One region of the Rhizobium sp. R693 genome, then DNA from elsewhere that is predicted to be linked to it. Evidence: riboswitches for the same ligand, from Rfam matches in the RefSeq annotation. Region 1 holds a riboswitch; the other holds the start of a gene.

Region 1 (15,989 bases):
TCTCGGCAAGAACACCTCGAGCCGCATCATCTCCAAGGGTATTGCGGCCGGCGTTTCGCAGAACACCTATCGCGGCCAGGTATCGGCGCACAGGAAGGCGAGCAACGCGCGCAACTTCACGCAGTGCGATTCGCTGCTGATCGGCGACAAGTGCGGCGCCCATACAGTTCCGTATATCGAGGCAAAGAACTCCACGGCGCAGTTCGAACACGAGGCAACCACCTCGAAGATCTCGGAAGACCAGCTCTTCTACTGCCTGCAGCGCGGCATTCCGGAGGAAGCGGCGATCGCCCTGATCGTCAACGGCTTCGTCAAGGAAGTCCTGCAGGAGCTGCCGATGGAATTCGCCGTCGAGGCGCAGAAGCTTATCAGCATCTCGCTCGAAGGCAGCGTCGGCTGACGCAACATGACATGAATGCGCGAGGGCGCGTGGATCGCGCCTTTCTCCGATTGCTTTTTATGGGACAAAACCATGCTTGAAATTAAGAACCTGCACGCCCGCATCGCCGAAGACGGCACCGAGATCATCCGCGGCCTGAACCTCACCGTGAAGGCTGGCGAAGTCGCCGCCATCATGGGCCCGAACGGCTCCGGCAAGTCGACGCTCTCCTACGTCCTGTCGGGCCGCGAAGACTATGAAGTCACCGAAGGTGACATCCTTTACAACGGCGAGAGCATCCTGGAACTCGACGCCGCCGAGCGCGCTGCCAAGGGCATCTTCCTGGCTTTCCAGTATCCGGTCGAAATTCCGGGCGTTGCCACGATGCAGTTCCTGAAGGTTGCGATGAACGAGCAGCGCAAGGCGCGGGGCGAAGAGGAGCTGAAGACGCCTGACTTCATGCGCCTCGTCAAGGACGCAGCCGGCAAGCTCCAGATCAATACCGAAATGCTGAAGCGCCCGCTGAATGTCGGCTTCTCCGGCGGTGAGAAAAAGCGCGCCGAAATCCTGCAGATGGCACTGCTGCAGCCGCAGCTTTGCGTACTCGACGAAACCGACTCCGGTCTCGACATCGATGCTCTCAAGATCGTTGCCGATGGCGTCAACGCGCTGCGTTCGCCGGATCGCGCTGTCGTCGTCATCACGCACTACCAGCGCCTGCTCGACTACATCGTTCCGGATACCGTTCACGTTCTCTACAAGGGGCAGGTGATCAAGTCGGGCGACAAGACGCTAGCGCACGAGTTGGAAGCCAATGGCTACGCCGACATCATCGGGGCGGCAGCCTGATCGAGGCGGAAAGGACGAGTCTCATGAACATGCAGACGACGAGCCGCCAGACCGCCGCGGAAGCGGCGCTCATCGAGGCTTTCAACAACCAGATCGGCGAACTGCCGGGCGACGGTTCGGTCATCGCCATCCGGGACAGGCTGCTTGACGACCTGAAGAAGGCGGGTTTGCCGACGCGCCGCATCGAGGCCTGGCACTATACCGATCTCAAGACCCTGCTGCGCGCCATTCCGGACCAGGCTGGCGACGCCGGCTCCGAAGCACGCGACCCGCTGGTCGAAGAGTCCTCGGTTCTGTCGGTTATTCAGGGCGTTCCCGATCTCAGGGCTTCGGTCGATGGCCTCGATATCTCCGACTACGCGGCTCTGCTCTCGAACGGCACAGCTGCCACCAGCCTCGGCGCACTCGGCAACGACGACGCAATCGGCCGCATCAATGGCAGCTTCGTTCGCGATGGCTATGTCATTGACGTAGCGCCCGAAACCGATCTTGAGGCGCCGCTTGAGATCCAGTTCGTTCACGCTGGCGGCCAGACGCATACTCGCCTGCCCGTCAACTTCGGCGCCAACGTCAAGGCAACTGTCATCGAACGTCACCTCGGAGTGACGTCGGATGCGGCTTTTGTGTCGCATGTCAGCGACATCACGGTCGGAGAGGGCACGGAGCTTACCTGGATCATCATCCAGCAGCAGGGTGCAGACGATACGCACCTCGGCCAGATCCGCGTTGATCTTGGCGCCGATGCCAAGCTGAAGCTTTTCGTCATCAATGCTGGCGGCAAGCTGGTTCGCCAGGAACTGCACATCAAGGTGACGGGCGAGGGCGCCGATCTGACGCTGCGTGGCATCAATCTGCTTGGTGCTGAGACGCATACCGACGTGACGATGATGCTCGGCCATAACGTCCCGCATACCGGTTCCACCGAAGTGATCCGCAACGTCGTCTTCGACCGCGCGAAGGGGGTCTTCCAGGGCATGATCCGCGTTGCGCCTGACGCGCAGAAGACCGACGCGAAGATGGCGTGCAACACTCTGCTGATGTCTGACGACGCCGAATTTTCGGTAAAGCCGGAACTTGAGATCTTCGCTGACGACGTTCAGTGCGGTCACGGCGCCACCGTTGCGGACATCGACGACAATCATCTGTACTACATGATGGCGCGCGGCATTCCCCGGGCGAAGGCACGCGCTATGCTCGTCAACGCCTTCGTTGCCGAGATCGTCGAAGAACTTGAAGACGAAGCCCTGGTCGAATCGCTGGAAGGCGTCATCTCGGCCTGGCTCGAGAAGCACGCCTGATCGGATAGCGTCATGGACAAGATAGTTCCGGCCACAGCATACGACGTCGAAGCCATTCGCAAGGATTTCCCGATCCTTGCGCGGGAAGTCTATGGCAAGCCGCTGGTCTATCTCGACAACGGCGCCTCCGCTCAGAAGCCGCAGGCGGTGATTGATGCGATTTCGTACGCCTATTCGAACGAGTATGCGAACGTTCACCGTGGTCTGCATTTCCTCTCGAATGCAGCAACCGATGCCTATGAGGGCGCGCGCGAGAAGGTCAGGCGCTTCCTGAATGCGCCTGATGTCAACGACATCATCTTCACGAAGTCCTCGACCGAAGCGATCAACACCGTCGCCTACGGCTGGGGCATGCCAAAGCTCGGCGAGGGCGATGAGATCGTCATCTCGATAATGGAGCATCACTCCAACATCGTGCCGTGGCATTTCATCCGCGAGAGGCAGGGCGCCAAGCTGGTCTGGGTACCCGTCGACGACGAGGGCGCTTTCCACATCGAGGATTTCGAGAAGAGCCTGACGGAACGGACGAAGCTCGTCGCCATCACGCATATGTCGAATGCGCTTGGCACAGTGGTTCCGGTCAAGGAAATCTGCCGTATCGCGCATGAGCGCGGCATTCCTGTACTGGTCGATGGTTCGCAGGGCGCCGTCCACATGCCTGTTGACGTGCAGGACATCGATTGCGACTGGTACGTGATGACCGGCCACAAGCTCTATGGGCCGTCGGGCATCGGCGTGCTCTATGGCAAAAAGGAGCGGCTCCGCGAGATGCGGCCCTTCCAGGGCGGCGGTGAGATGATCTTCGAGGTGACGGAGGATGCCGTGACCTACAACGATCCGCCGCATCGCTTTGAAGCCGGGACGCCACCGATCGTCCAAGCGATCGGGCTCGGCTATGCGCTCGATTACATGGAGAAGGTTGGCCGCGAGGCGATCGCCCGCCATGAGGCAGATCTCGCTGCCTATGCCGCAGAGCGATTGCAAGCGGTCAATTCGTTGCGAGTGTTCGGCACGGCGCCGGGCAAGGGCGGTATCTTCTCCTTCGAGTTGGCCGGTCTGCACGCGCATGACGTGTCGATGGTGATCGACCGTCAGGGCGTTGCGGTTCGCGCAGGCACCCATTGCGCCATGCCCCTCTTGAAACGCTTCGGTGTCACCTCCACGTGCCGCGCGTCCTTCGGGATGTATAATACACGGGCCGAGGTCGATGCCTTGGCCGATGCGCTGGAATATGCGCGCAAGTTCTTTGCCTAAGGAGTGTCCATATGAGCCTGGACGAAAGCGAACAGAAGATCGACGTGCGCGAAGGCATCGTGCATTCCAGCATTCCGGCCGATGAACTGGCGCGTCTCAGCGACGATGTGATCTCGGCGCTCAAGACAGTCTATGATCCTGAAATTCCGGCCGACATCTTCGAGCTCGGGCTGGTCTACAAGATCGATATTGAAGACGACCGCATGGTGAAGATCATGATGACGCTGACGGCGCCGGGCTGCCCGGTCGCCGGCGAGATGCCGGGCTGGGTCGAGAATGCCGTCGGCGCGGTCGAGGGCGTGTCCGGCGTCGAGGTGGAAATGACCTTCGATCCGCCGTGGACGCCGGACCGCATGTCGGAAGAGGCGCAGGTCGCCGTCGGTTGGTATTGAGCATGATCCGAAGAGTCGCAGACTTTTCGGATCAGATCATGCGGTCCGGTTGGTATTGATCGGTTAAGCTGCTGGCACTACATTTGAATCGTGAAACGCCGGACCTTTAATCCGTGCGCGGAAGGAGAAGAGGCCGATGGGCTTTGCAATCATGAGCATGACGGAAGCCGCCGCGAACCGCGTGAAGGCTATCGTCGAAAACTCTGGGCCGGAGGCCAAGGGCATTCGCGTCGGGATCAAGAAGGGTGGCTGCGCGGGGATGGAGTATACCATCGACCTCGTGACCGATCCGAATGCTAAGGACGATCTGATCGAGCGCGATGGCGCCAAGGTCTGGGTCGAACCATCAGCCGTGCTCTACCTCCTCGGCACGGAAATGGGCTTCGAGAGCACGACGTTGCGGTCCGGTTTTACCTTTACCAATCCGAACCAGACGTCTGCCTGCGGCTGTGGCGAATCCGTCGAGCTGAAGCCGGCGGATCTCGCGGCGCTCGCCGCTCAGGGCAACGCTGTCGTTCCCGCGCACTGATTGTCACAATCGTCGAATTATCGATGAGGCTGCCGGTTTCGGTGGCCTTTTTTATTCTACCTCATCGCGATGGCGCTCTAAGGGCTCTCTTTCGAAAAGTCCGCAGGATTGTCTCCTACGGAAAGGAACCGACTGAACAATGCTACTGCTGTTTGCGAAGGGCGCTCTGCTGGGTGTCATCATCACCGCGCCACTGGGGCCGATTGGAATGCTCTGTATCAAACGTACCCTGGAGCGCGGCTTTTCCGCCGGTTTTTCCTGTGGCCTCGGAACTGCGCTCGGTGATGCCAGTTATGCGCTGGTAGCTGTAACCGGCATCGCGGTCTTCGAGCAGACCATGTCGGCAGCAACGCTGCCTCTGGCGATTGGTGGAGGCATATTGCTCCTCGCGCTGGGCTATCGTGGGCTCACGCACGATCCGGTCCGGGCGGCAAATGTGAGGGCGGCGGGTCTGATGGGCACAACGCTTGCAACGTTCTTGCTGACGGTCTCTAATCCCGCCACCATTCTCTCCTTCGGCGCGCTGTTTGCCGGTTTCGGGTTGACAGAGGAGACACGACGATTCAGCTCGGCTGTCATCGTCGGTGGTGTTTTCAGCGGGTCGCTGGCCTGGTGGTTCTTTTTGAGCGGTACGGTTAGCTTTGCCAGGGACAAATTGCCAAGGGATTTCACAGCAAAGGTCGTGCGGGGAACAAGCTACCTGCTGATACTCTTCGGCCTCGCTGCGCTCGCCTCTGCGGCCTACTCGCTTCTCTAGCGTGCGGCCTTGTCTCCTCCCTTGAAGGCAGATCCAATTCGCGATAGGCGTGCAACGTCACAAACAAGCGCAAGCCATTATGAGTCAACGCATCCTTGTTACCGGCGGCGCCGGCTTCGTGGGCACACATCTTTGCGAAAAGTTGCTCCAGAGAGGGCATCAGGTTGTCTGCATGGACAATTTCGCGACCGGTTCCATGCACAATATCGCGGAATTGCTCAATAACCCCGCCTTCAGACTGCTGACCCACGACGTGAACGAGGCCGTGAGCCTCGAGGTTGACCAAATCTACAACCTGGCGTGCCCAGCCTCACCGGTCCATTATCAGGCCGACCCGATCGTGACGCTGAAGACGAGCGTCGTCGGAGCGCTCAATGTGCTCGAGCTGGCTCGACTCAGGAATATCCCAGTGCTGCAGGCGTCGACATCGGAGGTTTACGGCGATCCGCATGTCCATCCGCAATCGGAAACCTACTGGGGCAACGTCAATCCGATTGGCCCGCGAGCCTGCTACGACGAGGGAAAGCGGAGCGCCGAGACATTATTTTTCGACTATTGCCGCCAGTTCGGCCTGCCGATCAAGGTCGTACGCATTTTCAATACCTATGGTCCCCACATGCATCCCGCCGATGGGAGAGTTGTCGCAAATTTCATCATTCAGGCATTGTCGGGCGACGACATCACCATCTATGGCGACGGAACACAGACGCGGTCATTTTGCTACGTGGATGATCTGGTGGCGGGTCTGATGGCCATGATGAGCAGTCTTCCGGACATTACCGGCCCCATCAATCTTGGAAATCCCGAAGAGCTCACGATCCGCCAGTTGGCGGACCTTGTCCTCGAATTGACCGACTCCAATTCGAGGATCGTCCATCGTCCGCTTCCCGCTGACGATCCGCGTCAGCGGTTGCCGGATGTCGACAAGGCGAGGCGGCTTTTGAACTGGACGCCAAGTGTCCCGCTCCGCGAAGGCCTGATGCGCACGATTGCCCACTTCAAATCCGTTCGTACGATGCCGGTACTGGCGGTCGTTTAGGCGGATTATCTCCATCCCAGTGTTCTTCAATAAGGTCGGCAGCGCGCCGAGCCTGGGTTGCGAAAGTGAGCGTACGCGCCAGCGCCTGACCGCGCTCCGCGATGGCCTCGGCCTCCATTTGGTTGCTGCGTACCCAGTCGATCTTCTCGCGGAAGTCCGACATATCGGCAGCCACCGGCACATAGTGTTCGAATGGCCTGAGTTCGTCATAGTACCACTGGCGAAAGCCGAATTGTGACTCGACCTTGAGAACGCAGCATCCATAGAGCATGCGAACCAGGAGGTTCGACCATGTGTTGGTGAACCCGTCGATATCGATCGCGAACTTGCGCCCAAGCCAGCTCTGTGCCGGAATTGGCTGACCCAGGAACTTTTGCCTGTGCACCAGTGTCTCATACTCGTCCGCACTCGGATGGAGATCGACGAATCGGACGTCTAATCCCGCCATGTCCCTAAGCTGCATGACCATGCGAATCCTCTGCAGGACGGTGGGATTGTTGATGTCTTCCCGGGCAAAGCTCGCCCAGCCACATCCATTCATGCCCCCACGCCAGACGATGTCGTTCGAGCGGTCCTCCCAGCGCGGCGCGGTCCTCCCGCGTTCCATTTCGGCAGCAAAGCCGTCATGCTGAAATAAATGCGGATCTGGCAAGCCCACATGATGAGGAAATCGCACCGACGCAGCAAACCGTGCGTTGGAGACCGCCTGGCCATCAGTGGCATTGACGGTGATCTGCCTCACCTCTGGCGGGCACAGGCTAAGCCAATAGGCAAAGCTGCAAACCTTGTACTGCATGTGTCCCGAAAACCACCGTGTCGCGGCGCTTTCGAGAACAAGCGTGAACTGTTGCCCATGCCGCTCGATCCGAACATCTCGGGGCGGATTGCCAGCATCGGCATAGCCAATGCGAACCCTTGGCGGTCGGGCGCCGACCCGTTCGAACTCACGCCTGAAATAGGTGCCAACTCGTCGCGTGCTGTAGAGGCGAAGCGGATTGAGAGCGGTAGAGTAGGTCATCATGCTCCTAAGCTGAGGCGACGATCTTCACGCGATTGCTGACACTGTCACGCGCCAATCAATAAGACGGGTCGAGGTCAAAAAACAGATCACGCGCGCGCTCGCCACGGGGCATGGCGAACGAATCCTCAGGCTGGGGGAGGCTGCGCTGGTGCGGCGACTTAGTCAGCTCTTGATGTCGATGCCTGCTTCGACGGCCGCTTCGATGAAGGCACGTCGCGCATCCTCGTTGGTGCGCTTGCCCTTGATGACGTTGGCGCAGACCAGGAGTGCCTTGTCGAGTGCCGCACCGTCTTCGGTCGGCCAGTCCTCGATCATCGCCCAGGAGGCTGCCTGCGTGGTTGCGATGGTCACGTATTTTCCGGGCTCTTCAAGAGCGAGCAGAACCGGCTTCGGCCACGGAGCCTGCATCACAGAATCGCTGTCGTCCTTTGGCATCCGCGCCTACCTCATTTCCGGTGTATGTGGGAAACGGCCCTCCCTGAAAAGGGAAGGCCGTTCGGATGTTACTCCGCAGCTTCGGCGTAACTCTCAACCGGCGGGCAGGTGCACACCAGGTTGCGGTCGCCGAAGACGTTGTCGACGCGGTTGACCGGCGACCAGTACTTGTCGACGCGGAAGGCGCCGGGCGGGAAGCAGGCCTGTTCGCGGGAATAGGGACGATCCCATTCGCCGACGAGGTCTTCGACCGTGTGCGGGGCGTTCTTCAGCGGATTGTTCGCCTTGTCGGAACGGCCTTCCTCAATGTCGCGCGCTTCCTGGCGGATCGCCAGCATCGCCTCGCAGAAGCGGTCGAGCTCGGCCTTGGTTTCCGATTCCGTCGGCTCGATCATCAGCGTGCCTGCGACAGGCCAGCTCATGGTCGGCGCGTGGAAGCCGCAGTCGATCAGACGCTTGGCGACGTCGTCGACGGTGACGCCCGCGCTGTCGACCAGCGGGCGAGTGTCGATGATACATTCGTGCGCCACGCGGCCGGCCTCGGACTTGTAGAGCACGTCATAGGCGCCCTTCAGGCGGGCGGCGATGTAGTTGGCGTTAAGGATCGCAACCTTCGTCGCTTGCGTCAGGCCTTCGCCGCCCATCATCAGGCAGTAGCTCCAGGAGATAGGCAGGATAGAAGCCGAGCCGAAAGCGGCCGCCGAAACGGCGCCAGAACGGCCGTCGGTTTCCGGGTGGCCGGGGAGGTATGGCGCCAGATGCGACTTGACGCCGATCGGGCCCATACCGGGACCGCCGCCGCCGTGCGGGATGCAGAAGGTCTTGTGCAGGTTGAGGTGGGAGACGTCGGAGCCGATGTCACCGGGGCGAGACAAGCCGACCATGGCGTTCATGTTGGCACCGTCGAGATAGACCTGGCCGCCCTTGCTGTGCACGAGGTCGCAGATTTCCTTGACGGTTTCCTCGAAGACGCCGTGCGTCGAGGGGTAGGTGATCATGCAGCAGGAGAGGCTTTCCGCATACTGCTCCGCCTTGGCGCGGAAATCATCCATGTCGATATCGCCGTTTTCGCAAACCTTGACCACGACGACCTTCATGCCGGCCATCTGTGCTGAGGCAGGGTTGGTGCCGTGCGCGGAAGTCGGGATGAGGCAGACATCGCGGTGACCGTTGCCATTGGCGATATGATAGTCGCGGATCGTCAGCAGGCCGGCATATTCGCCCTGCGCACCGGAATTCGGCTGCATGGAGAAGGCATCATAGCCAGTTACGGCGCAGAGCTTCTCTGTCAGGTCATCGATCATCTCGCGATAGCCGAGCGCCTGGTCGGCTGGAACGTATGGATGAATATCCGAGAACTCAGGCCATGTGATCGGCAGCATTTCCGCTGTCGCGTTCAGCTTCATCGTGCAGGAGCCGAGTGGGATCATCGCGCGGTCAAGCGCCAGATCGCGGTCGGACAGCCGGCGGATGTAGCGGGTCATCTCGCTTTCGGCGCGGTTCATGTGGAAGATTGGATGCGTCAGGTACTCGCTGGTACGGGCGAGGCCCTTCGGCAGACGATAGCTCGGCTCGAACTCGGCGACGGCGAAGTTGCCGCCGAAGGCGCGCCAGACGGCTTCCAGTGTCGCCGGGCGCGTACGCTCGTCGAGGCTCATGCCGATCTTAGTGGCGCCGACCTTGCGCAGGTTGACGCCCTCGGCGACTGCCGCGCGCAGGATAACGCCCTGCATGTGGCCGACATCGACGGTAATGGTGTCGAAGAAGGTTTCGGGCTCGATGGTATAGCCGAGCTTTTCCAGGCCCTTGGCCATCAGCACGGCCTTCTGGTGAACCTGCTGTGCGATCGCCTTGATGCCCTTCGGGCCATGGAAGACGGCGTACATCGAAGCCATGACGGCAAGCAGCACCTGCGCGGTGCAGATGTTCGACGTCGCCTTTTCGCGGCGGATATGCTGTTCGCGGGTCTGCAGCGACAGGCGATAGGCGCGGTTGCCGCGGGCATCGACGGAAACGCCGACGAGACGGCCGGGCATGGAGCGCTTATGCGCGTCCTTGACGGACATGTAGGCCGCATGCGGGCCGCCGTAGCCGACGGGAACGCCGAAGCGCTGCGACGAGCCGATGGCAATGTCGGCGCCCATCTCGCCGGGCGACTTCAGCAGCGTCAGAGCCAGAATGTCAGCAGCGACGATGGCGATGGCGCCGGTCTGGTGCAGGCGTGAAATCAGGCCGGTGAAATCATGCACATGGCCGTGCGTGCCCGGATACTGGAAGATCGCGCCAAAGACATCGACCGGATCGAGATCGGTGAAGGGGTTGCCGACGATGACACTCCAGCCGAGCGGTTCCGCGCGGGTCTTGATCAACTCGATCGTCTGTGGATGGCAGGCAGCATCAACGAAGAAGGCCTTCGACTTCGACTTCGAGACGCGCTCGGCCATGGCCATGCCTTCGGCAGCGGCAGTCGCTTCGTCGAGCAGCGAGGCGTTGGCGACGTCGAGACCGGTCAGGTCGCAGATCATCGTCTGGTAGTTCAGGAGCGCCTCGAGGCGACCCTGGCTGATTTCGGGCTGGTAGGGCGTGTAGGCCGTGTACCAGGCCGGGTTTTCCAGGATCGTGCGCTGGATAACAGGCGGCGTAATCGTGCCGTAGTAGCCCTGACCGATCAGCGAGACGAGAACCTTGTTCTTGTTGGCGGTCTCACGCAGCTTGTCGAGCGCCTCGCGCTCCGTCATCGGCGCGCCCCAGACGAGCGGTGCCTTCTGGCGGATGGAGGGCGGGACGGTCGCGTCGATCAGGTTGTCGAGGCTGCCGTAGCCGATCACCTTCAGCATATCCGTCATTTCGGCCGGCGACGGGCCGATGTGGCGACGGTTGGCGAAGTCGTAGGGCTGGTAGTCGGTAAACTGGAATTCGGTCGGCGTCGTCATTACGCAGTGAGCTCCTTGTAGGCCGCCTCGTCGAGCAGGCCATCGACGTCAGCGGCATTTGCAAGCTTCAGCTTGAAGAACCAGCCGGCGCCCTGAGGATCGGAATTGACCAACGATGGATCGGCGACGATAGCGGGGTTCACTTCGGTGATTTCGCCGTCCAGCGGACAATAGACGTCGGAAGCGGCCTTCACGGATTCGACGGTCGCGGCATTGCCATTCTTGGAGAAGGTGGCTCCGACTTCCGGCAATTCGACGAAGACGAGGTCGCCGAGCTGTTCAACGGCGTAGGTGGTAATCCCGACCGTCGCAACGCCGCCTTCAATCTTCAGCCACTCGTGTTCTTCGGTAAACTTCAGCATGATTGTTCTCTCCGGAAAAATGTTTCAGCGTTTGTAGGTTGGCGTAATAAAGGGGAGGGTACTGACGGTGACGGGCAGGAACTTACCGCGCACTTCAGCGTAGATCTGTGTGCCAACGGCTGCCTGGGCGACCGTGACATAGCCCATTGCGACGGGGTGTTCGACGGATGGGCCGAAGCCGCCCGAAGTCACTTCGCCGATCTCGGTCTTGCCCTCGGAATCCGCAAAAAGCTTGGAATGGCCGCGAACCGGGGCCTTGCCTTCGGGCTTCAAGCCGACGCGGCGGCGGGCTGCACCCCTTTCAAGTTCGGTTAGGATGCGGTCTGCGCCGGGGAAACCGCCGGCACGGGCGCCGCCGCTCTTGCGGGCCTTCTGCATGCCCCATTCGAGCGCTGCTTCCACAGGAGTCGTGGTGGTGTCGATGTCGTTGCCGTAGAGGCAAAGGCCGGCTTCGAGGCGCAGGCTGTCACGCGCGCCAAGGCCAATCGGCTCGACATCCGGATGCTCAAGCAACCGCCTAGCGACATCCTCGGCTTTGTCCGCCGGAATCGAGATTTCGAAACCGTCCTCGCCGCTGTAGCCGGAGCGCGAGACAAGACAGGAAACGTCGTGCAGTCGGCAATGGCGAACGTCCATGAACTTCATCGCGGCGACATCGGCCCAGAGTTCGGCAAGCACTTCAACGGCGCGCGGTCCCTGCAGCGCAATGAGTGCGCGGTCGAGCAGCGTGATATCGCAGGTATCACCAAGATGCTTTTGAAGGTGAGCAAGGTCGGCCTCCTTGCAGGCGGCGTTGACGACAACGAACAGGTGATCGTCGAGATGGGTGATCATCAGGTCATCAAGGATGCCGCCATTCTCGTCGGTGAAGAAACCGTAGCGTTGGCGACCTTCCGCGAGGCCGAGAATATCCACCGGAACGAGGCTTTCGAGCGCAAGGGCCGCGTCTTCGTACTTGCCCGACTTCGCCTTGATGACGACTTGGCCCATATGGGACACGTCGAATAGACCGGCAGACGTACGGGTCTGGATGTGCTCCTTCATCACACCGGCCGGATATTGCACGGGCATGTCATAGCCTGCAAAGGGAACCATGCGGGCGCCAAGCGACAGATGCAGCGCGTGAAGCGAAGTTTTCTTGAGGGCAGCAGTATCGTCCAACGACGCCTCCGGGGTTTGCGCCTGGATTTCCATGCGCGGGCTCAAATCTTCAGGCGCAGTTGCGCCTTGCATTTCGAGCCCCCTCTGTCCCTTCGCCTGAGATTGTTATCCCTTCGGCGAGCGTTTCGAGAACGCTTCTCTCCAGAGTTCCGTCTGCCCCTTGCTGGTCCTTTGGCCTGAGAGTTTCCGGGGCGGTTGCTCCTTCGGCACTGATCGCAGATGACCAGCTTCTCCCAACAAGGTCGAGGGCAATTATCTGGCCATGGCTATACTTGGCAAGGGGGAATGTCGCCGCCAAACAAATTTTTGTCGCGCTTTTAAGGATCGGCGGCTACGGAGATGGGAGGCGGGCGATGCTCAGCTGTCGCTGTAGAGCTCCAAAGCCTGTTTTAATCCAGCCTGCGGCTGCTTTTGCCCCATTGTCATGAGATCCAACGCCACTTCGGTCGATTGAATGATGTTGGACGGTTCCTCGACATCTTGGCCGCTGGCCGCCCTGGTCTGGCGGTCGGCAGCGCGGCGAGCTTCCTTGGCTGCCGTGCTTGCAGACACGCGCTGCGGAATCCGGAGCGTTTCAAACGCCGCGGCTGCGGTGCTCGCGGCTATGGTGCCTACCAAGACTGTCATACGCCAACACTAAGGCGCCCCACGTTCTTAACTGGCTAAATTAACCGCTGGCATTTTATGCATCTTGATCTTCTCCGGAGATAATCGGAATTTCCGGCACGGAAAAACAGAGACGACTCATGATTCAGGCCATACTTGTCGCCGTCGGCGGCGCGATCGGTTCCGTCCTTAGATACTACGTCGGCCGTTGGGCTCTCAGGCTCGCAGGCCCGGCCTTTCCGTGGGGAACCTTGACCGTCAATGTTGTCGGCTGCTTCGTCATTGGCGTATTCGCGGAAATGATCATCAGACGCTTCGACGCATCGCCGGAATTGCGCTTGCTGCTGATCACCGGCTTCCTCGGCGGTCTGACGACCTTCTCCTCATTCTCGCTCGATACAATTACGCTCTTTGAGCGTGGCGCGGCGCTATCCGGCGCCCTCTACATCGTCGCGAGCGTCGGCCTGTCGATGGCCGGTGTGATCGGGGGACTGGCACTTATGCGCGCGATCTTGTGAGATTACGGTTTCCGTTTTCAGCGAAAATGCTCTAAAGCCAGCCGCAAAGTCCGCGCGGCGCGCGGAAGACCATTTTCCGAAAGATGACGTATGGCGGGTATCGAACACATAAAGGTGGAGCCGGATGAGGCGGGCATGCGGCTCGATCGCTGGTTCAAGGTGCACTTCCCGGGTCTCGGTTTCGGCCCACTTCAGAAGCTTCTCCGATCCGGGCAGGTCCGCGTTGACGGCGGGCGTGTGAAGAGTGACACCCGGGTGCAGCCTGGACAGATGGTGCGCGTACCGCCGCTTGATGTTGACGCTAAAGCGAAGACCGGACCCATCGCTGGCCGCGATCTGAAGCACTCCGGCGATTTCGAACTGTTGTCGCGGATGGTGCTGCACGAAGACGACAAGGTCATCATCCTCAACAAGCCCGCGGGCCTTGCGGTGCAGGGCGGCTCGGGCGTGACGCGTCACATCGACAAGATGCTTGAAGCCTGGACCAGTCCGAAGGGCGAGAAGCCACGTCTGGTGCACCGTCTGGACCGAGACACATCGGGTGTGCTCGTCGTGGCACGGACCCGCGGCGCTGCACAAAAACTCACAGCCGCCTTTCGTGAGCGCGATACCAAGAAGACCTACTGGTCGCTGGTTAAGGGCGTCCCGCGCAAGCACGAGGACAAGATCTCCACCTGGCTTGTCAAGGAAGCAACGCCGGACGGCGACCGCATGCGGATCGCCAAGCACGGGGAGGAGGGTGCCGACCACGCCGTTTCGTACTACCGTGTCATTGAGACGGCGGCGCAGCGCCTCGCCTGGCTCGAAATGGAGCCCTATACCGGCCGTACGCATCAGCTTCGCGTCCATGCCCTTCATATTGGTCACCCGATCATTGGCGACCCCAAGTATTTCGACGATGATCCTAACTGGGATTTTCCCGGCGGCGTTCAAAAGCGACTGCACCTGCACGCACGCCATATCGATATCCCGCATCCATCCGGCGGACGGCTGCGCATAACGGCACCGCTGCCTCCGCATATGGTCCAGACCTGGAACCTGTTGGGATTTGATGAAAACTCCGCCGACGGAGCCGACCACGAATGAAACTGGCACTTTTCGATTGCGACGGAACGCTGGTGGACAGCGCCGCGCTGATCCACGAGGTGATGGCGAGGACGTTCGCGCATTTCGGCTATGACAGACCCGATGTCTCGCTGACGAAGTCGATCATCGGACTGACGCTGGATATCGCGATTACGCGGATGCGCGGAAAGCCACATGTCGACGATGAAGCGATCGCGATGACGGCCCACTACAGGGCGATCTATACCGGTGTCCGCGACGAACCTGAAATGGACGTGCCGCTCTTTAACGGCATCAAGCCGCTGGTCGATGAATTGGCGCGAAACGATGACATTCTGGTCGGCGCGGTAACCGGCAAATCGCGTCGCGGTCTTATCCATGTTCTCGAAAAACATGGTCTTGCACCACATTTTGTCGTTTCACGCACCGCAGACGACTGCCCATCGAAGCCGCATCCAGCTATGGTAATGGAGTGCTGCAGCGAGACCGGCATGAAGCCCGCCGATGCCATTGTCATCGGCGATGCCGTCTACGATATGCAGATGGCGAAAGCCGCCGGCGCGAAAGCCGTGGGTGTGAGTTGGGGCTATGCCAGCGTGGACGACCTGGTGACTGCGGGTGCCGATAGCATTGTTCGCCACCCGAGCGATATTCTGAAGCACTTTTCCTGAGGTGACGCATGCGTGATCTGTTGAACGACCTAACAGAAGGATTGAGTCATCCGGATCCAATCCGTCGCGCCCAGATCCAGATGAAGAAGCCTTTGCCGAAACGCTTCTACAAGACGGTCACCATCAGGGAGCTCGACGAGGGTTTTTCTATCGAACTGGACGGCAAGGCAATCCGAACGCCGGCCCGCAACCTGCTTGTTGTCGCGACGAAAGCCGTTGCGGAACTTCTCATGCGGGAGTGGGAGGCGCAGGCCGAACTCATCGACCCCGCGACAATGCCGGCGACACGGCTCGTCAATACGGCGATCGATGGTGTTGCAACCGACACGCAGGCAGTCTTTGAAGACATTCTACGTTTCTCCTCGAGCGATCTTCTCTGCTATCGCGCCGATGCACCGCAGGAGCTCGTCGAGCGTCAGAGGGAACTTTGGGATCCGGTGCTCGACTGGGCCGCCAATTCGCTCGGCGCGCGCTTCATTCTGATCGAAGGCGTGATGCATCACGATCAGCCACCGGAAGCCATTGCGGCATTTTCGGCGGCATTGAGGCCGCACGACAACGCTACGGTCCTCGCCGCCCTGCATACCATCACGACATTGACAGGCTCGGCGCTGCTGGCGCTTGCCTTTGCCGAACGCGTGCTATCGGCCAAGGAAGTTTGGTCGCTCGCCCATCTCGACGAAGACTGGACGATCGAGCATTGGGGAAGCGATGAAGAAG
Region 2 (15,989 bases), on a different contig from region 1:
ACTTGCCCTTGATGTTGTAGGGCGGGCTGCTGGACCAGATCTCATGCATGATGCGGATGGACTCGGTCGTCATCTCCGCACGGTTCTTTTCGCTGGTGCCGAACAGTTCCATGTCCGTGACGAGACCGCCCGGGCCGACGCCCATGATGAAGCGGCCTTCGGAAAGATGATCGAACTGTGCGATCTGACCAGCGAGGCGGGCAGGATGGTGCTGAGGAAGGTTGAGAACCCCCGTGGCGAACTTGATCTGCTTCGTGGCATGGATCAGCGAACCAAAAAACTGGAGCGGATCTGCGATCGGTTCGCACGAGCAGGTAATATGCTCGCCGACCCAGACTTCAGCGAAATTCAGACGATCGGCGAGAATGACGGCTTCGCGATCCTGTTTCAGCAGCTCCGTGAAATTGCGCCGCTGATCATGAAGCGGCATCATGAAAAGACCGAGGTCCATGAGAGTCTCCTCTGTTGTAGAGATCGGCCTGTCCGATCCTCATCAGGAGAATTGCAACTGGCGTGCCAGTTGGAAACTCTTTCAAAAACAGTAGCCTAGAGGCTTGTTGTGATGAATCTCAGTAGCGCTGTTTAGTCTCAACTGTGAGAATCTTCGAGTCCATCAATCTCAAGTGATTTGAGACTCGCGATTGAGACGAAAAAAAAGGCCGGACAAGATCTCCGGCCCAAGTTGATCAGGCAACTCTCCTCGGCTGCCCGTGGGAGTATTCGTCCACTAATCCGGAAAGGAGTTCGGCCGTGGCGGCCGACAACGTCCAGCCGAGATGCCCATGACCTGTGTTGTAGAACACGCCAGGCCTATTGCCTTTTCGAACCTGCGGCATCATGTTTGGCATCATCGGCCGTAGTCCCGCCCAGGGAACCACGCGAGAGGTCGATGCACTGGGGAATAGCATCCGCACCCAGTCGACTAACGGTTTCGTACGATCAGACCGAATATCGCGATTGATACCGTTGAATTCGGCAGTTCCAGCTACCCTGAAGCGATCGGGCCCCAGTCGGCTGGTGACAATCTTGGCGCGGTCATCGAGCAGGCTGACCCAGGGTGCACCGTTCTGGCTTTCGGCATCATCGAGGTGAACGGTGATCGAGTATCCCTTCACCGGATAGACGTTCATCCGGTCACCTAACATGGACGCGAATTTGCGACTACCTACGCCAGCGCAGACAACAATCGCGTCGGCGTTTAGCAAGCGAACGGCGGTATCGGCTTCGTCAGTAGGCCTCCACGTTACCGTCACCTGGTTGCCCGCGACTACGTTCTGGACGTCTGCGTCAAACAGGAATTTGGCACCTCGTCGAAGGCAGGCCTCGGCCAGACCGCGAGTGAACTTATGGATGTCGCCAGTCGAGTCCGACGGCGTGAAGAAACCACCGAAGAAATCGCCCACGAGGGCTGGTTCGATACTCTTGATCTCGGTGGGGGAAACCGCTCGTCGGTCGAGGCCGCCGGCCTGCAGAAGTTCGTTGACCTTCTGCGCTCCATCGAAGCTCTTGCGGTCGTAGTACACGTGGAGAATTCCGCGCTTTTCGAGATCGAAATCAATGCCTTCGCTCTCAGCCATAGCAAACATGTGCTTGCGTGCCTCTATGGCAAGCTTGGTGGTCGCGATGGTGTTGTCCTCGTAACCGGAAATGCTTCCGAGAAACTCGCCCATCCACGAGTATTTGTGCCAGCTTGGCGAGGGATTCATCAGAAGCGGAGCGTCCTTCTTGAGCATCCACTTCATGCCCTTCACAACGGTCGACCAACTGTTCCAGACCTCTGCGTTGCTCGCGGACAGTTGACCGCCATTCGCGAAGGATGTTTCCATCGCCGGATAACGATGTCGTTCGATGACGGTCACATCGTGACCGCGTTTCAAAAGGGCATACGCCGTCGTTACGCCGGTGATGCCGGCGCCCAAAACCACGATATGGGACATAATCTCTCCAACAGTAGGTGCGGGACCTTGCCAGTCCCTTGCCCCCAATCTGTCTCTGTACCTGAGAGCTTTTCCTTCTTGTTGAAGGTCCCCTTCGGTGGACGCGGCGAGCCGTGTCTCTCTCCAGATTGTCCAAACCCGGCAGTCTTTTTGCCTGAGAGTTTCCTGGGGGGTTGCTCCGTCGGCGCGACCCTCCTGGGGCCATCTCTCCTGCAAGGCTTACGAACGCCTTTAGGGTAGGCATAGAAGGTTCGAAACGGCAATCCCCTTCCAGAAATTTTCAATCAAGCAACTGGCACACAGCTTGCAGGTACCATTCGTGTCACTGTCATGAGGATGAAAATGCGGGATTTTCTGGTTTACATCGAGAACAAGCATAGCCCGGAGTCACCCTATTTCGTTTCGAAAGAGGCTGTCTCTCGCGCACTTGGCTCCAATGCCAGTCGATCTGAGATCGTCGCCCATTCCGAACAGAAACCGGATCTGAATGTACTGCGTTCGGCGTCCTATTTCGTTGGTTCTGGCTTCGATGTGCGACGCCTCCAGGAACATGGCCGGTCGCTGCGCTTCGTGCATTGCACCAGTGCTGGCGTCGAAAAATACATGCCGTTGGATTGGTTGCCGAACAGGGCATTCTTGACCAACAGCAGTGGAGTGCATGCCGAGAAGGGTGGGGCGTTCGGGGCGATGACCGTCATGATGCTCTGCGAGGGCGTTCCGCGGCATATTCGGAACCAACGCTTGCGTCGCTGGGACAACCAGCTTTCGACGAACATTTCCAGCAAGACGGTCGTCGTTCTCGGGTTTGGAGAGCTGGGCAGCGCGATTGCTTCAAGGCTCCGACATTTTGGCGTGCGGATTGTTGGCGTCACCCGGAGTGGCAGGTCTCATCCAAGCGCGAATGAGATGGTTGAGGTCGCCGACCTCCAATCGGTGCTCCCCATCGCAGACTGCCTGGTTGTCAGTTGTCCGTTAACGCCGCAGACGTTCGGATTGATCGGCATGGAGCAGATCGCGGCGATGAAGGCCGGGGCATCCCTGTTCAACATCGCGCGCGGTCCCGTTGTCGACAACGTTGCGCTCTGCGCGGCGCTTGAGGCAGGGCACCTGAGTGGCGCTGCGCTCGACGTATTTGATCCGGAGCCGCTGCCAGCCACAAGTCCTCTTTGGGATGTCCCAAACCTCATGATCTTCCCGCATATCTCGTGCGATGACGCGGACGGTTACGTCGACCGCTGCCTGTCCATCTTTGCAGAGAACGTCGAACACGACTTGGCCGGACGCCCGTTGCGAAACCGCGTGGACGGCGCGGCCGGATACTAACCGAAACCAGGAGAAGATACGTGTCGAAAGCCTACAATGAAACCGTCGTGCTTTCTCAGTCCGGAGCGCTTACGGCACTGCATGCTGCCGTGGAGAAGGCTCAGGAAATGGGGGTGCCGCAATGCATCTTCATTGTCGATCCGAGCGGCCAAACTATCGTGAGCCTTCGGATGGACGGGGGCGAAATACCTCAGCATGCATACTGCTCGCGCGAAAGCGCGAACAGCAGCTTCGATTAGAAACCCGACAGGATCGATGACACCTGAGTTCGCTGTCGCTGCTGGAATTGCTTCCAACGGCGGGGTTACCAATCTCCCGGGCGGGCTTCCTATACGCTTCGGCGGCAAGCTCGCTGGAGCCGTCGGTGTGGGCTCGGGCACGGGCGACCAGGACATCGAGGTCGGCCGCTCTGCTCTGGCCGCGATCGAGGCAGACCCGATCTGATAGATCCGCGCTGGAGCAAGCCATGACCAATCTTGGGGATCTCGAGATCTTTGCGAAAGTTGCAGCGACGGGCAGCATGTCCGTCGCTGGGCGCGCATTAGGCTACTCGCCTGCCGTGGTCTCGAAGCGAATAATGCGTCTTGAAAGTCGCTTGGGTACGAGGTTGCTCCAGAGGACCACCCGAAAAGTTTCCATGACAGAGGCAGGACTAGGCTTCTATCAGAGAATCTTGAGCGTTTTGGAAGGATTGCAGGAGGCCGAGGGCTTCATATCCGGACAAGTCGACCTCGCGCAGGGCACATTGAAGGTGTCAGCGCCCACATCGTTTGGCCGTTTGCACATCGCTCCACACATGGCTGCCTTCCTCAATCGATACCCATCAATCTCACTCAACCTGATCCTGACCGACGAGTTCAGCGATCTTGTCGGCGAGGGTTTCGACATGGCCGTACGCATCGGCGAGCTTACCGACTCGACACTCGTCGCTAAGCGGCTGGCGGCAGTCAGACGAATCCTTTGCGCTTCGCCGAAATACATCGCGAACAACGGCGAACCAGCAGCGTTCGAAGACTTGGATGGTCACTGCTGCCTTCCCACGCACAACGGCGAACCATGGCGGATGGCGAGCGATAGCGGCAAGGCTATGCACCGACCCAGCGCAAGCTTGGCGACCAACTCCAGCGAGGTGGTTAGGGCCGCGGTGCTGTCTGGAATCGGTATTGCCCTTCGATCCACCTGGGAGGTTGGTGCCGATATCCGATCCGGCCAGCTTGTGCAGGTTCTGCCCGAATATGAAGGGTCCGGCGACATCTCCATAGCAGCTGTCTATCCCAGCAGGCAGTTCCTGCCCGTGAAGGTCCGCATCTTCATCGACTACTTGGCTGAGATTTTTGGCGAGGCGCCATACTGGGAGAACGGCTGATGACCATGAAGGAAATTGTCGCTGAACGCGGCGCGTCGTCAATGACCAGGGTGGCTGGCAACGTCATCGCGCTGGGGAATTTTGACGGAGTTCATCGTGGTCACCAGGCACTGCTCCAAGCTGCGTATGATCTGGCCATCGACATGCGACTTGAATACTACGTCGCCTGCTTCTCACCGCATCCAAAACATATCTTGCAGCCCTCGGAAGGCTTTTTCGAGCTCACCTCTCTCCCGCAGAAGGAAAAGCATTTCCGTCAGCTGGGCGCCGCCGGGACGTTCCCTCTCACCTTCGATGCCTCGGTTTCTCGTATGTCTCCTGAAGAGTTCTGCGGATGGCTGTGGGCGACGACCAAGCCACGTGCGGTCGTAGTCGGCTGCGACTTTCACTTTGGCAACCGACGGGCGGGCGGGCCTTCTTATCTGCGCGATTACGCCCAGCGAGCCGGAACGCTTGTAAAGCTCATCGATCCATCCCGTGACAGCGAGGGGGAGGCCATCACCTCGGAGCAGGTGAGGAATGCCCTGTCGTTGGGAGACGTCGACCACGCTTCGGAGCTACTGGGCTACCGCTACTGTGTTGAAGCAAAGGTTGTTCACGGCGCTAAGCTTGGACGGACGCTCGGCTTTCCCACAGCCAACATGGAACTGGCTGGCGGCAGCAAGCTTTGCGCCGGGATTTATGCCGTGAAGTTCAGAGACGGCGCTGGGCAAGAGCATGACGGAGTCGCGAGCTTCGGCAGGCGCCCGACAGTGACGGCTGACGGTCTGCCGCTGCTCGAGACTTATGTGTTCGGCTATTCGGGAGACCTATACGGACAGACTTGTACCGTCACCTTCGTAAAGTACCTGAGGCCGGAGCTGAAATTCGACGGCCTTCCAGCACTTGTCGCTCAGATGAAGCGTGATGAAGCCGACGCACGCGTGGCGCTCGCTAAAGCAACGCTCAACGTCAGTGGCGAACGCTGTGCCGCTCATCCTCTCGGCGCTTCCGGTGCAGGGATCTCCTACTTGGCGAGTGGGGAGGCTAGATGAAGTATCATCAGATCGAGGCGTTCTATCAGGTGATGCTCACTGGAAGCATCTCAAAGGCTGCCACGAACCTCGGTCGGACACAGCCTGCCGTCAGCATGACGATTGCGACGCTTGAGGATCAGCTGGGAACCGTTCTGTTCGACAGGCGCGCGGGACGCATAACGCCCCGCGCTGAGGCACAGGTGCTCTTCGAGCAGGTGAGTTCGGTGATGCAGCAGCTTGGCGATATCCGGTATCGCTTCGGCCGACTGGGATCCATCGCTGTTCCCCGGATATCAATCATTTCGTCCAGCAACGTCGGCATGCATCTGATCCCATCCGCTATTTCGGAAATTGCATCGAGGGATCAGGAATTCCGGCTGATGACCGGGTCGGCGGCGACGATCGTTTCCGAGATGGACAACCAGCGCCACGATCTGGCGGTCACAGACGAAGGCACATCGGAAATTCCCACCGACTCGCGTCTCTTTGAGACCGAGACATTCCAGGTGCCAGCGTTCGCCATCTATCCTAGGGGGCTCCTCAGTGCGGGCGGGTCAACGCTGAAGACGGAAGACCTGATCGGGCACCAGATATGCACTCTCTATGAAGGCAACCTGGCTGCAAAGGAGATACGGGAAAAGCTCCGACCTCCACGTGTCGAGTTCTCCAGCTATTTTCCGATGGCTTGCTATGCGGCCACGACGGGTAGCGTCGCTGTCGTCGACTTCATAACGTGGACGGCAATGCAGAAGCTTACCTCCGGCACGCTTCACGTCGAGGGTAGGGCGATATCCGACGTCTCGCCGACACACTACTACCTTCTCCGACCAAAATTCCGTCCCCGTTCCAAGGTTTCAGACCACTGCCACGGTCAGATCAGGAAGCTGCTACGGGATCACGAAGCACTCGCGCATTGAGACTGCACAGCAGAAATTAGGAGGATTCCTTGTCCGATTTGAAGGGAAAGACCGCGATCGTAACGGGAGCGTCGTCTGGCATCGGAAGGGCGACGGCTGCTGCGCTGGCGGCGCGAGGCGCCCGTGTGGCCCTCATCGGCCGACGAAAAGCGGCGCTAGATAGTGTCGCTTCCGAGATTGGCGGCGCGGCCATTGGGTTCGTCGCCGACGTCGGAAAGGAAGAGGAGGCGACGCTTGCTGTTCGGGGCGCTTGGGATAAGTTGGGCGGAGTTGACTATCTGGTCCATGCGGCAGGCATCATAACGCCCGCAAGGCTCGAGGCTCTAACGCCGAGCCTGTGGAGACAACACATTGATGTCAACCTGAACGGGGCCTTCTACATCATGCGCGAATGCGCTCTCCGGATGCGAGAGAGATGTAGTGGAAGCATCGTAGCCATCGCGTCCGACCTGTCGTTCAAGGGATTGGAATGCTATGCGCACTATTGCGCATCCAAAGCCGGGCTGGCGGGCCTCACGAAAGCAATGGCGCTTGAACTGGCGCCTACTGTTCGCGTCAACTCCGTCTGCCCCGGCCCGGTCGATACTCCCATGATGGAGTCGGAACTAAAATGGTTCGGCGGGACGGATGACGTACGCCAGGGAGCTGTCTCGCAGGTTCCACTAAAAAGGTTCGCCTCGCCGGAGGAAATTGCCAAATTCACGGTGTTTGTGGCAGTCGATGCGACTTTCGCAACTGGTGCGATGCTCAGTGTCGATGGCGGGACCACCGCGCGATAGATCCAGCCCGCACGCGCGCCTTTCGCAGGCCCCAACGGCTTCCGCGCAGACTGCGGGTGTCGGGACTCCCTTCGCATAGAGGGGAATTTCCTCATCGATACACAAGCCCATAAGCCAATCTTATAAGGTCATCAGAACTTCGATTTTGCGACCTTGGGCGGTTTGGCCGACTATCGGTTGGCAATCAGGTGATTGCCGCTCCGCCGGAGAAATTCGCACAATAAGGTGCGCAGTCCGGCGAGCGAAATCTTGCCTTTCGAAGGAGTGCAGCCATGCGCGTTACAAACATCCGGGCATACCGGATCCCAACGGGCGGTGTTCGCCCGGTGCTCGTTGAAGTCACGACGGACGAAGGCGTCACGGGCTGGGGCGAAGCAGCTGTAGCCTATGGTCTGGGCGCCCGCGCAGCCGCTGGTGCCATCGCCGACTACTCGCCGCGCGTAATCGGCCAAGATCCGCGCTATCCGCGACAGGTTTATCACGAGATTTATGACAACTCCTTCTGGACGAAGGGCGGCGGCGCCATCGCCTTCGCAGCCGTCAGCGCTATCGATCAGGCTCTTTGGGACATCAAGGGTAAAGCACTGGGCGTTCCGGTCTACGAACTGCTAGGCGGAAAGTTTGCTGGCCAGGCCCAGGTATATGCCAACGGCTGGAACTATCACTGCAATGACGCCATAGAGTGGGCCAAGGCGGCCGAACGGCCATTGAAGGATGGCTACAAGATCCTCAAGAGCTACCCCTTCGCCACGCAGCAGCCCGGACGCACGCTCACGCACGTCCAACGGCGGATGCTTTCGCCAGAAGAGCTAACGAGGGCAATCGACCGGATCAAGCTTCTCAAGAAAGTGGTTGGCGATCAGGCAGAACTCATGATCGACCTCTCCGGCGGCATCAATAATGACCAGCTGTTCCGGGTTCTCGACCTATGTGAAGAACTCAATGTCATGTGGGTCGAAGAGCCTCTCGACGCCTTCAATATTACCGGACTGAAGAACCTTGCGGGACGCTACAAGTTCCCGATCGCTGCTGGTGAACGCGTCTATACACGAAACGGCTTCCGCAACCTTCTTGAAACGGGCGCGATCGATGTCGTTATGCCCGACGTCGGGAACTGCGGCGGCGTCTTCGAGCTTGTTCAGATTGCTGCGATGGCGGAAGCCTACAACGCGCGCGTATCGCCACACAACTGCGCCTCGACGCTCTGCACCGCGGCATCGCTCCAGGTATGGGCAGCATGCGCAAACGCAATGCCGTTGGAAATCTATCCCTACCTGCCAGAATCCAACGGTTATGTTCAGGTTCTGAAGAACGCGCCAGAAGCTCGAATCCGCAACGGCCACCTCGAAGTCAGCACCGATCCGGGGTTGGGCGCCGAGGTTGATGCGGAGCGGCTCCAGAGCTACTGCGTCTTCGACTACAAGCAGGAAGCCGCTTGATCTTCTAACGGCGCTCGGGATACCGGGCGCCGATGACCCGCCGACCCGGGCCGTCAATTCAAGTTTCCCCGCACAGTCAAGTGCCACCTGCCCGGTACCGAAAAGTATCGGGCTGTTTTTGTATTGGGGTTGTGACAAATCCGGCGGCCTTCAAAAAAATGGCGAAAGTGTTTCAATGAACCTAAGTTAATGATTTAACTTTCACTCGCGAGCCTTAGATTTATGGGCGGTGAAATGACTGGGTCGGCTTTTTCCTCATCCGAGGTGCGGTTCAGCGCGCACATCAACTGCTTCTCGCCGCGCTTCTCTACCCCGTTGACGAACATGACCAGATGGGCGCCTCGTCGGTACGAGCGAATCCGACGACCTCGTTCCAGGACTTGAAACTGAAGGATGTGGAACATGTCGACGGCTCGTTCTAGAACGGGTTGTGCCGTTCCCTAGACACTGCCGGATAGTTTTCGCTACGAGCCCGAAATCGTTCCCGCGGCCATGCAGACGAATCTGCTGCAGGAGATACCGCTCCTGCCGTTGGAGCCATTTGATTTTCATGGCTCGGGGGTAGGCGACGGGTCATCTCCTATGGCTGGAAATATGATTTTGACACCCCAGCGGGTAAACCGTATCGGCGATATCCCGCCATCCTCCTACCGTTGCGCAGCATTGCAGCGGCATTTGCTGGCATTGAGCCGGAGCAACTGCAGCAGGCTCTCCTCATCGTATATGCGCCTGGTTCGCCGATCGGCTGGCACCGGGATAAGAAGGTGTTCGGCAGAGGGGTCGGCATCTCACTGCTGTCGCCCTGCACCTTCGGACTAAGGCGCCGTGCTGGCGAGAAATGGCAGCGCGCTGCCGTTATCGCCAAACCTGGTTCCGCCTATGAACTGTCCGGTTCTGCCCGCAGCGAATGGGAGCATTCCATTCCGCCGGAAGCGCAGTTTTGTTATTCGGTCACATTCCGGCAGATCGGCTGACGGGAATTCGCAATGAAGCGTCCCAAATCGGCGGCCGACGCTGATGTCGCTTCTGCGGGCGAAAGCACCGGTTGCCGGGCGAACATCGTAAGTGGGGCGCTCGCGCTGAAATACCAAAGCGCAGCCGTCACGTTAGCCCGTTCAGTTTTCCTCGACCAGCTTGTGTTTTTTCCAGCTTATCGGGTTCCACTCGACCAGCATATGATGGCCTGAGGCTGGACCGCCAGTTTCAAGGTGCAGGGCGCGCATCTCGACCGATCCATCAAAGCAAAAGCCGGTGCGGACGGCGCCCGGTCCGGTGTCCGTGAGGTTTTTCTTGCCGAGGCTGCGAACCTCTAGGGTCGCAGAACAACTGACGACAACACGCGAGCCGGTCTTGCGGCCGATTTCGACGGCGCGACGGTATTCCCATCGACCGAATGCGAGGCCGACATCCAGGACCGGGCTCAAGATCCAGTCGGGTTGGGCCTGCAGCGCAGTGTCTCCGCCCGGCGTCTGTTGTTCAAGATCTTCGCAGATCAGCACCATCACACGGCCAAGTCCGAGGATGTCGCAAAGCACCAATTCGTATCCGGTGGCGCAGTCTTCCATGTGTGAGTCATCGTCGTGACCATCTGCACGGGGTAGGACGCACTGCTTCATACGGGGCGCGGCCATATTGAACGCGTTCAGCTTACGTTGGCGAAACAGAACTTCCCCGGCACCCGTCATGACGACGGCCTCGTTGAACGGCCTGTCGAGCTCTTTCGACCTTTCTTCGGAAGGTCCGCTTCCCATCAGCACCACCGAGTGACCGGTACGGGCGGCCAGGCGGAGTGTGTCGGCAAGGCCTACAACCGCTGAGCTGGTGGTGACGAGTTCAGGCAAGACGACGAGGCCCGCACCTTTATCCAAAAGGGCCGAGACTTCGTTTTCGATCCGGGTGTCTGTTACGGCCGCGTTCAGAACCGTGTCCAGATACGCTCTATGACCCCGGGCTGACACGGAAAATTCGAGGTCCTCACGATCCTCGGCAATTGGAGCAAGGCCTACTTTTTGAGCCGCGTCGTCCGAAACGTAGATTTGACTTGGCGGCGGCGCCATCGGCCGCAATCTCAAATTTTTCCGCAGGGCAGGTACAAAACTCAGAAAGGAAAACTGATGAGCGAGCGCAACCCCACTTTGTTCCAGGCCCTTTGTCCGGTCCTTACCAGGCATCAACAAGCCTTTGGGAAGGACGAAGCCTTTGTCAGACAGCTCGGCATAGGCGCCTGTCATCGTCCGCTCGGCCCGCATCGCCGCCAACATCTGTCCGCCTGCCAATGAGCGACCAGGGAGCCGCGTCTTGATAGAGGGATGGATGCGCATTGCTGCCTGGTCGAGCGCGCACATCACCACGAAAGCACGTTCCTGAGGCGTGTCCACCTCACATCGGAACGCGACCGGCCGCCGGCCGAGATAGTCCATCACCGTGGCTGGAACGTCTGCAGTTGACGCTGCCTCCAAAAGCTCGACGAGTCGACCAAATTCTCCCGCGTGTCGTCCGGACCACGGGGCGAGCGTCGCCTCAGCCTCATATGGTTCGACTATTTGCCACAATTCGGCGAAGAGTTGTCCCGGTTTCATGGCGTCGGCTTGCGGATGAAGGTCTGCAGCAGGGGGACGAGCTGCGAGAAGTCTGTGCCGTCGTGTCGCATCTTTTCGGTAAGCGCTCGCATGGCCGGAATGAATGTCGACGCGCCTTGTTCGTCGCTCTCGGTCAACGTTGACAACAGCTCATCGAAATACAAACCGCCATGCTCCGAGCTTCCGATCGCTCGTCGGAAAAGGCCAAGCGCTTGCTCCGTCAGCGGTGCGCCGCTGCGGATATTCGCTAGCATTGTCTCCATCGCCTCTTGTTCCCGGCCGGCATCGAGAAGGATCTCTGCTTTTTGGAGCGCTACTCTCGCGAGCAACTGGAAATCGGCTGAGGTGCTTTCAATGCGGAAAAGCGCTTCGTCAAATTGGCCGTGACGCCGGTAAAGTTCCGACTGGCACAGGAAGAGCTCGTTATGGATGCGGTCCCGTCCGCCATCTGCCGGCAGGAGGCGGTCGGCGAGCAATAACACCTGGCGAGCGACTTTTTCAAAAGGTTCATCCCCGATCTCCATCGCGACCTTGAGGCGCGTAATAAGGATTTCGATAATCTCGCCAACATCCCTGTCGCGGGCGGTCGAGGTCGTTTGCGAAAGAAGTTTGACCGCCGCGACGATCGCGCGCTCGGCACCACCTCCGTCACCTCTTTCGAGAAGCTTGCTGGCGAGGAGCCGCTGGGTTCTCGCCGGTTCGATCTCGTTGCCAACGGGCAGACCGCGTCTGCCAATTGCTCGATAGATGGCGGCTATCTGATTGTACGTCTCGATAACCTCGTCCGAGCGGCCCAATGTATCGAGGATGGCGGCTCGACGGTCCAGCAGTCGCGCATGACGCCATTTTGCGATCGGCGACCTTTCTGCCTGCCATAGGCGCTCTGCATTGAGGCTCAAGCCGAGTGCTCTTTCGAACTCGCCGTTGCGCTGCAGCAATCCGGCGATATCGTCCAGGATCAGCGCATATCGCGTGGCATAGGTCGTCGGTTCCTCGTTGTAGGCGCGGCGGGCAAGGTGCTCCGCTGTCTCGGCGAAGGTTGCCGCAGTTCGCAACGAAAGACGGTTGTCGCGCCGCAGAACAAAACTCATTGCCGCCTCGGCGAGCGACATCAGCCATTCGGGTCTTTCGCCATCGTTTGCCACCGCATCATCTAGCCAGACCTGAACCCGGCTCCAGGCGTCCAAAGTCGGTTGGTCGCTGATGGCTCGTAGGTCGAACAGTCGGGGGTCGTCGAATGCCGCGCGGCGCCAGTATGACGATAAGACGTCCGCATCGACTGGCCGAATGGCGATTTTACTGGAGCCAGTAACGCGACGAGCGAGATCGTGCATGGCATCGAGGAGCGACCCTCTTTCATCCGGGTACTCTTCAAATACCGCAAGCTTTTCTTCAAAAGCGCACCACGGATAATTGCGCACTTCCGCCCGCCGGAGACTTTGCTCGACTTTGCGTGGTCCACCCTCGATAAGGTCGATAAACCGCTGTGCGGTGTGACGTCGCGCCGCCTCTACCGTCGAGCGTTCCTCGACCCGGCTCGGCACAAACTCCATCTTAAGCGACGGCTTCTTCTGACTTTTGCGCGCCTCCTTGATCGAACGCGCGATCGCAGCCGTCCCCTCGATACTTTGACGGTTGTAGACAAGGCAAAGAACGAGAGCGTCTGGGAGTTGAGAGGTGCAAATACCGGCTGTATCGGCAACACCCGTTCTACTGTCAATCAATACATGGGTGTAGCGGTTTCGCGCCCACTTCAGAATGGCATTGATGAATGCCTCACCGTCGAAGCGTTGATAGAAACCATTCCAGTCGAGGCCACCAACCTTGTGGCTGTATTGCTCGTCCTGGCGACCGGCGCCGATAAAGTCCAGGCAGCCTGATCCCTTCAATGGCAGATCAAGAGGCTGGACGATGTCGCTGCAGTCGGCGAGCTTGAATCTGTCCTTGCGATCCGGCTGCGCGCCGAGCTGCTCGATATAGTCCCAGACGCGGTCGATCAAGCCCTTGCTTTCGCCCTGATCCGGGTCGCTCAGGAACGGATGAAAATAGCGGTGCAATCCTGGCGCTTCCAGATCCCAGTCGATCGCAAGCACTCTTTCATCGTTGGAAGCCAGTGCCCAGGCGACATTTGCCAGCGTCATGCTGCGTCCACTTCCGCCCTTGTAAGAGTAGAAGGTCGTAACCTGTGACTTTGCCATGGTTAACCAGTCGCGCTTATTCTGGGGAGCTCAGCCGTGCGGACATCGGGCGGGGTCGGCCGGTTGTCGAGGCTGAAACCTAGATTGACAATCTTGCTCTGCGCCAATGGCGCGCGGCGGGCGGTCTCGACACCTTCATCGACAACCAGCCGGCCAACAGGCGTCAGAGCGTTATAAAGGTCCCGTCCGTGTCGATGGCTGGTGACCATCTCCATCGCTCGCAATTCGTCCAGAAGACGCGAAATATATCCTTTGTCTTGGCCAAGTGCGGCGGCGATCTCGGTATTGCGTAGAGATTTTGCGGCTAGCATATCAAGAATGCGCGCGAACGGCTGCTGCTTTGCCTTCCTGATCGCGTCCTCGTCGGCTGTGGCTGACGCTGCATATCCCATTATATCTAAGGCCGCTGCCAACCGCCCGGCAGCGTAATCCGAGGACAAACGATCAGCCCGGATCTTGCTTCGCAACGTGCTGAGCGCTCCTGTCGCTGCTTTGATACCTTCGCCTAGCACCGGAGCCGCCGCGGTCGGCAGGACGTCAGCGACGGTTTCCATCGAGGCATTCAGAGCCAAGTCAACTTTTTCGGCAACTGTTTTGAAGTCATCTTTTGCGACGAGTTCTTTTACGATATCGAAGCTGTTCCACAAGGGATTACGCATGATGAGCTTCTCCTGTTGTATAACAAATAGGATCAGTCAACGATTTTGTCAACGATCACTGTCGCAGGCATTTCATTCGGGGTATGAGACCCTGGACCTGACGACGTTGACTCTTGCACGCGCCTGACCGAAAACGCGTGCAACGATACGAGGATCAACGATGATCGAAGACGACGTCCCGACACAACCAGACAGCACCAAGGCCAAAGCTGGAGTCGAGAAGACTAAGGTGGCTGCGCGCCGTAAACGGTCGAGCCCCAAGAATGCCGCGGCCGGCAAGGTTGCCAGCAGGGTTCAAGAGAGCGACAAGCCGAAGGCACGCAGCTTGAGTGACGCGGACAAGCTTGAAAAGATCAGGCAGATTGAGGCAGCAGTCGCCGGTGGGGCAACCCTGAAAGATGCCGTGGCTACGGCCTCGATATCCGACCAGACCTATTACATATGGAAGAAAGCCGTCGCTGCACCGGCGGCTGGAACGTCGTCCAGCCCAGTTGCCGTTGACGACGAGTTTGCCGAATTCATTCAGCTCGAGGAAGACAATCGCCGGCTGCGTAAGCTGCTCGGCGAAAAACTCCGCGCCGAAAACGCCGAACTGCGCAAGCGGTTCGGGATCACCTGATCAACCTCTTTTGACGATGACGCTGGCGGGACAGGATTTACTGCGCCGCCGCTGTCGATGAAATTGACGAGACATGAAAACACCACAACGCCCCTTCGTCGTCGAATACAAGGCAAACAGGCGGCAAACCCTCACGCGCCCTTCTTCCATTTGGGGAAGCCTTGATCTGCAGGCCGTGGCCCGACAGGTCGAGGCCGACGGGATTTTGCCTGATACCGGACATTCGGTTGCAAGGCCGACAGTCGACGAGCCGAAACCGGCTGAAACACCCGTCCCGTCGCCGGATCTTCTTACCACACCCGAACATAATCCGCAGGAACCTCCTGCTGGCATCCTGCCCGACGGAATTGGCGTGGCGAAACAGGAGCTTTCATCAGAGGCTGCGGCAACCGAGAAGTCTGTCGTGCCGACTCGGAATCGGCGCACTGCTTCTGTGTCGAGGCGGACTGCGCTTGCTTCGGTACGCACCGAGCCTGCATCAATCCCGGCGATGACCCCTGTCAATGATCGCCAGGCAAGGCTGCAACCAGACAACCACCTGGATGACCTCAGCGCACTCGATGCAGAAAACCGCCACCTCAAGCGTCTCCTGATTGCCAAGCTTCGAGACGAAAACCGGGCACTTCAGACGATGTTACTCCGGTTCGACCTCGAATGACGAAGGCGCTGGACGAAAGCAATTCCTCGCCATTCTAGTGAGGTTCGTCGACTCGACCCAAGCAGGCTCAGCGGCGTATCTTTTCAAGAGGTATCGCGTTCCATCCGTGCATTGGCTGTTCATGCCGGCGCGGCACCGATTTGATTAGAAGGTGATCCAAGCGATCGTCGCCTTTGCCTCGAAGACAGAGGCGGATGACCGATGCGGTACGATACGTCGCCGTCAGACAATTTCGACAGGGCTAAGTGCCAGATTGTCGACAGCGAACTGCACGTCAGCCGCTTCCTTGGCTTTTTGTGCCTCGCGTTCACGACGCTCCTGGTCGCTCATCGAACGGTTAGCCGCGGTTGCCTGCTCCAGCCGGACACGCTCGATAGCGTGTTCCCGGAAAACTTCGACGGGAGCCGCCATCTCGCCTACCTCGTCCTTGCGATCTATGTGGGGAACTGCGCTATCATGATCCCCACAGCGAGCATGCGCGTTACACGCCTTAGCAACC

Evidence for each region. A riboswitch is a leader RNA that binds a small molecule or an ion and turns the genes downstream of it on or off. The one in region 1 is predicted to bind glycine.
Region 2: it holds a riboswitch for glycine, as region 1 does, so the genes downstream of both, ATY79_RS06025 (D-amino acid dehydrogenase) here and gcvT (glycine cleavage system aminomethyltransferase GcvT) in region 1, are expected to answer to the same signal.

What each region holds. Positions count from the first base shown of each region.
Region 1 is NZ_LOKY01000034.1:5,377-21,365, reverse strand. It holds gene sufB (Fe-S cluster assembly protein SufB) at 1-400, shown strand, start outside; gene sufC (Fe-S cluster assembly ATPase SufC) at 473-1,228, shown strand; gene sufD (Fe-S cluster assembly protein SufD) at 1,252-2,526, shown strand; gene ATY79_RS20820 (cysteine desulfurase) at 2,539-3,780, shown strand; gene ATY79_RS20815 (SUF system Fe-S cluster assembly protein) at 3,792-4,172, shown strand; gene sufA (Fe-S cluster assembly scaffold SufA) at 4,309-4,701, shown strand; gene ATY79_RS20805 (LysE family transporter) at 4,841-5,458, shown strand; gene ATY79_RS20800 (UDP-glucuronic acid decarboxylase family protein) at 5,538-6,497, shown strand; gene ATY79_RS20795 (glycosyl transferase family 90) at 6,457-7,515, opposite strand; gene ATY79_RS20790 (DUF982 domain-containing protein) at 7,681-7,926, opposite strand; gene gcvP (aminomethyl-transferring glycine dehydrogenase) at 8,022-10,886, opposite strand; gene gcvH (glycine cleavage system protein GcvH) at 10,886-11,248, opposite strand; gene gcvT (glycine cleavage system aminomethyltransferase GcvT) at 11,273-12,409, opposite strand; glycine riboswitch at 12,484-12,564, opposite strand; glycine riboswitch at 12,568-12,655, opposite strand; gene ATY79_RS20770 (hypothetical protein) at 12,767-13,036, opposite strand; gene crcB (fluoride efflux transporter CrcB) at 13,156-13,533, shown strand; gene ATY79_RS20760 (RluA family pseudouridine synthase) at 13,624-14,619, shown strand; gene ATY79_RS20755 (HAD-IA family hydrolase) at 14,616-15,269, shown strand; gene ATY79_RS20750 (ATP12 family chaperone protein) at 15,278-15,989, shown strand, end outside.
Region 2 is NZ_LOKY01000004.1:155,087-171,075, forward strand. It holds gene ATY79_RS06020 (LLM class flavin-dependent oxidoreductase) at 1-451, opposite strand, end outside; gene ATY79_RS06025 (D-amino acid dehydrogenase) at 687-1,985, opposite strand; glycine riboswitch at 1,983-2,068, opposite strand; glycine riboswitch at 2,070-2,160, opposite strand; gene ATY79_RS06030 (D-2-hydroxyacid dehydrogenase) at 2,280-3,260, shown strand; partial or broken gene ATY79_RS06035 (heme-binding protein) at 3,281-3,704, shown strand; gene ATY79_RS06040 (LysR family transcriptional regulator) at 3,727-4,626, shown strand; gene ATY79_RS06045 (bifunctional riboflavin kinase/FAD synthetase) at 4,626-5,660, shown strand; gene ATY79_RS06050 (LysR family transcriptional regulator) at 5,657-6,559, shown strand; gene ATY79_RS06055 (SDR family NAD(P)-dependent oxidoreductase) at 6,589-7,338, shown strand; gene ATY79_RS06060 (mandelate racemase/muconate lactonizing enzyme family protein) at 7,611-8,777, shown strand; partial or broken gene ATY79_RS06070 (alpha-ketoglutarate-dependent dioxygenase AlkB) at 9,225-9,751, shown strand; gene ATY79_RS06075 (hypothetical protein) at 9,893-11,197, opposite strand; gene ATY79_RS06080 (hypothetical protein) at 11,353-13,554, opposite strand; gene ATY79_RS06085 (helix-turn-helix domain-containing protein) at 13,557-14,201, opposite strand; gene ATY79_RS06090 (transposase) at 14,374-14,832, shown strand; gene ATY79_RS06095 (hypothetical protein) at 14,906-15,490, shown strand; partial or broken gene ATY79_RS06100 (methyl-accepting chemotaxis protein) at 15,682-15,928, opposite strand.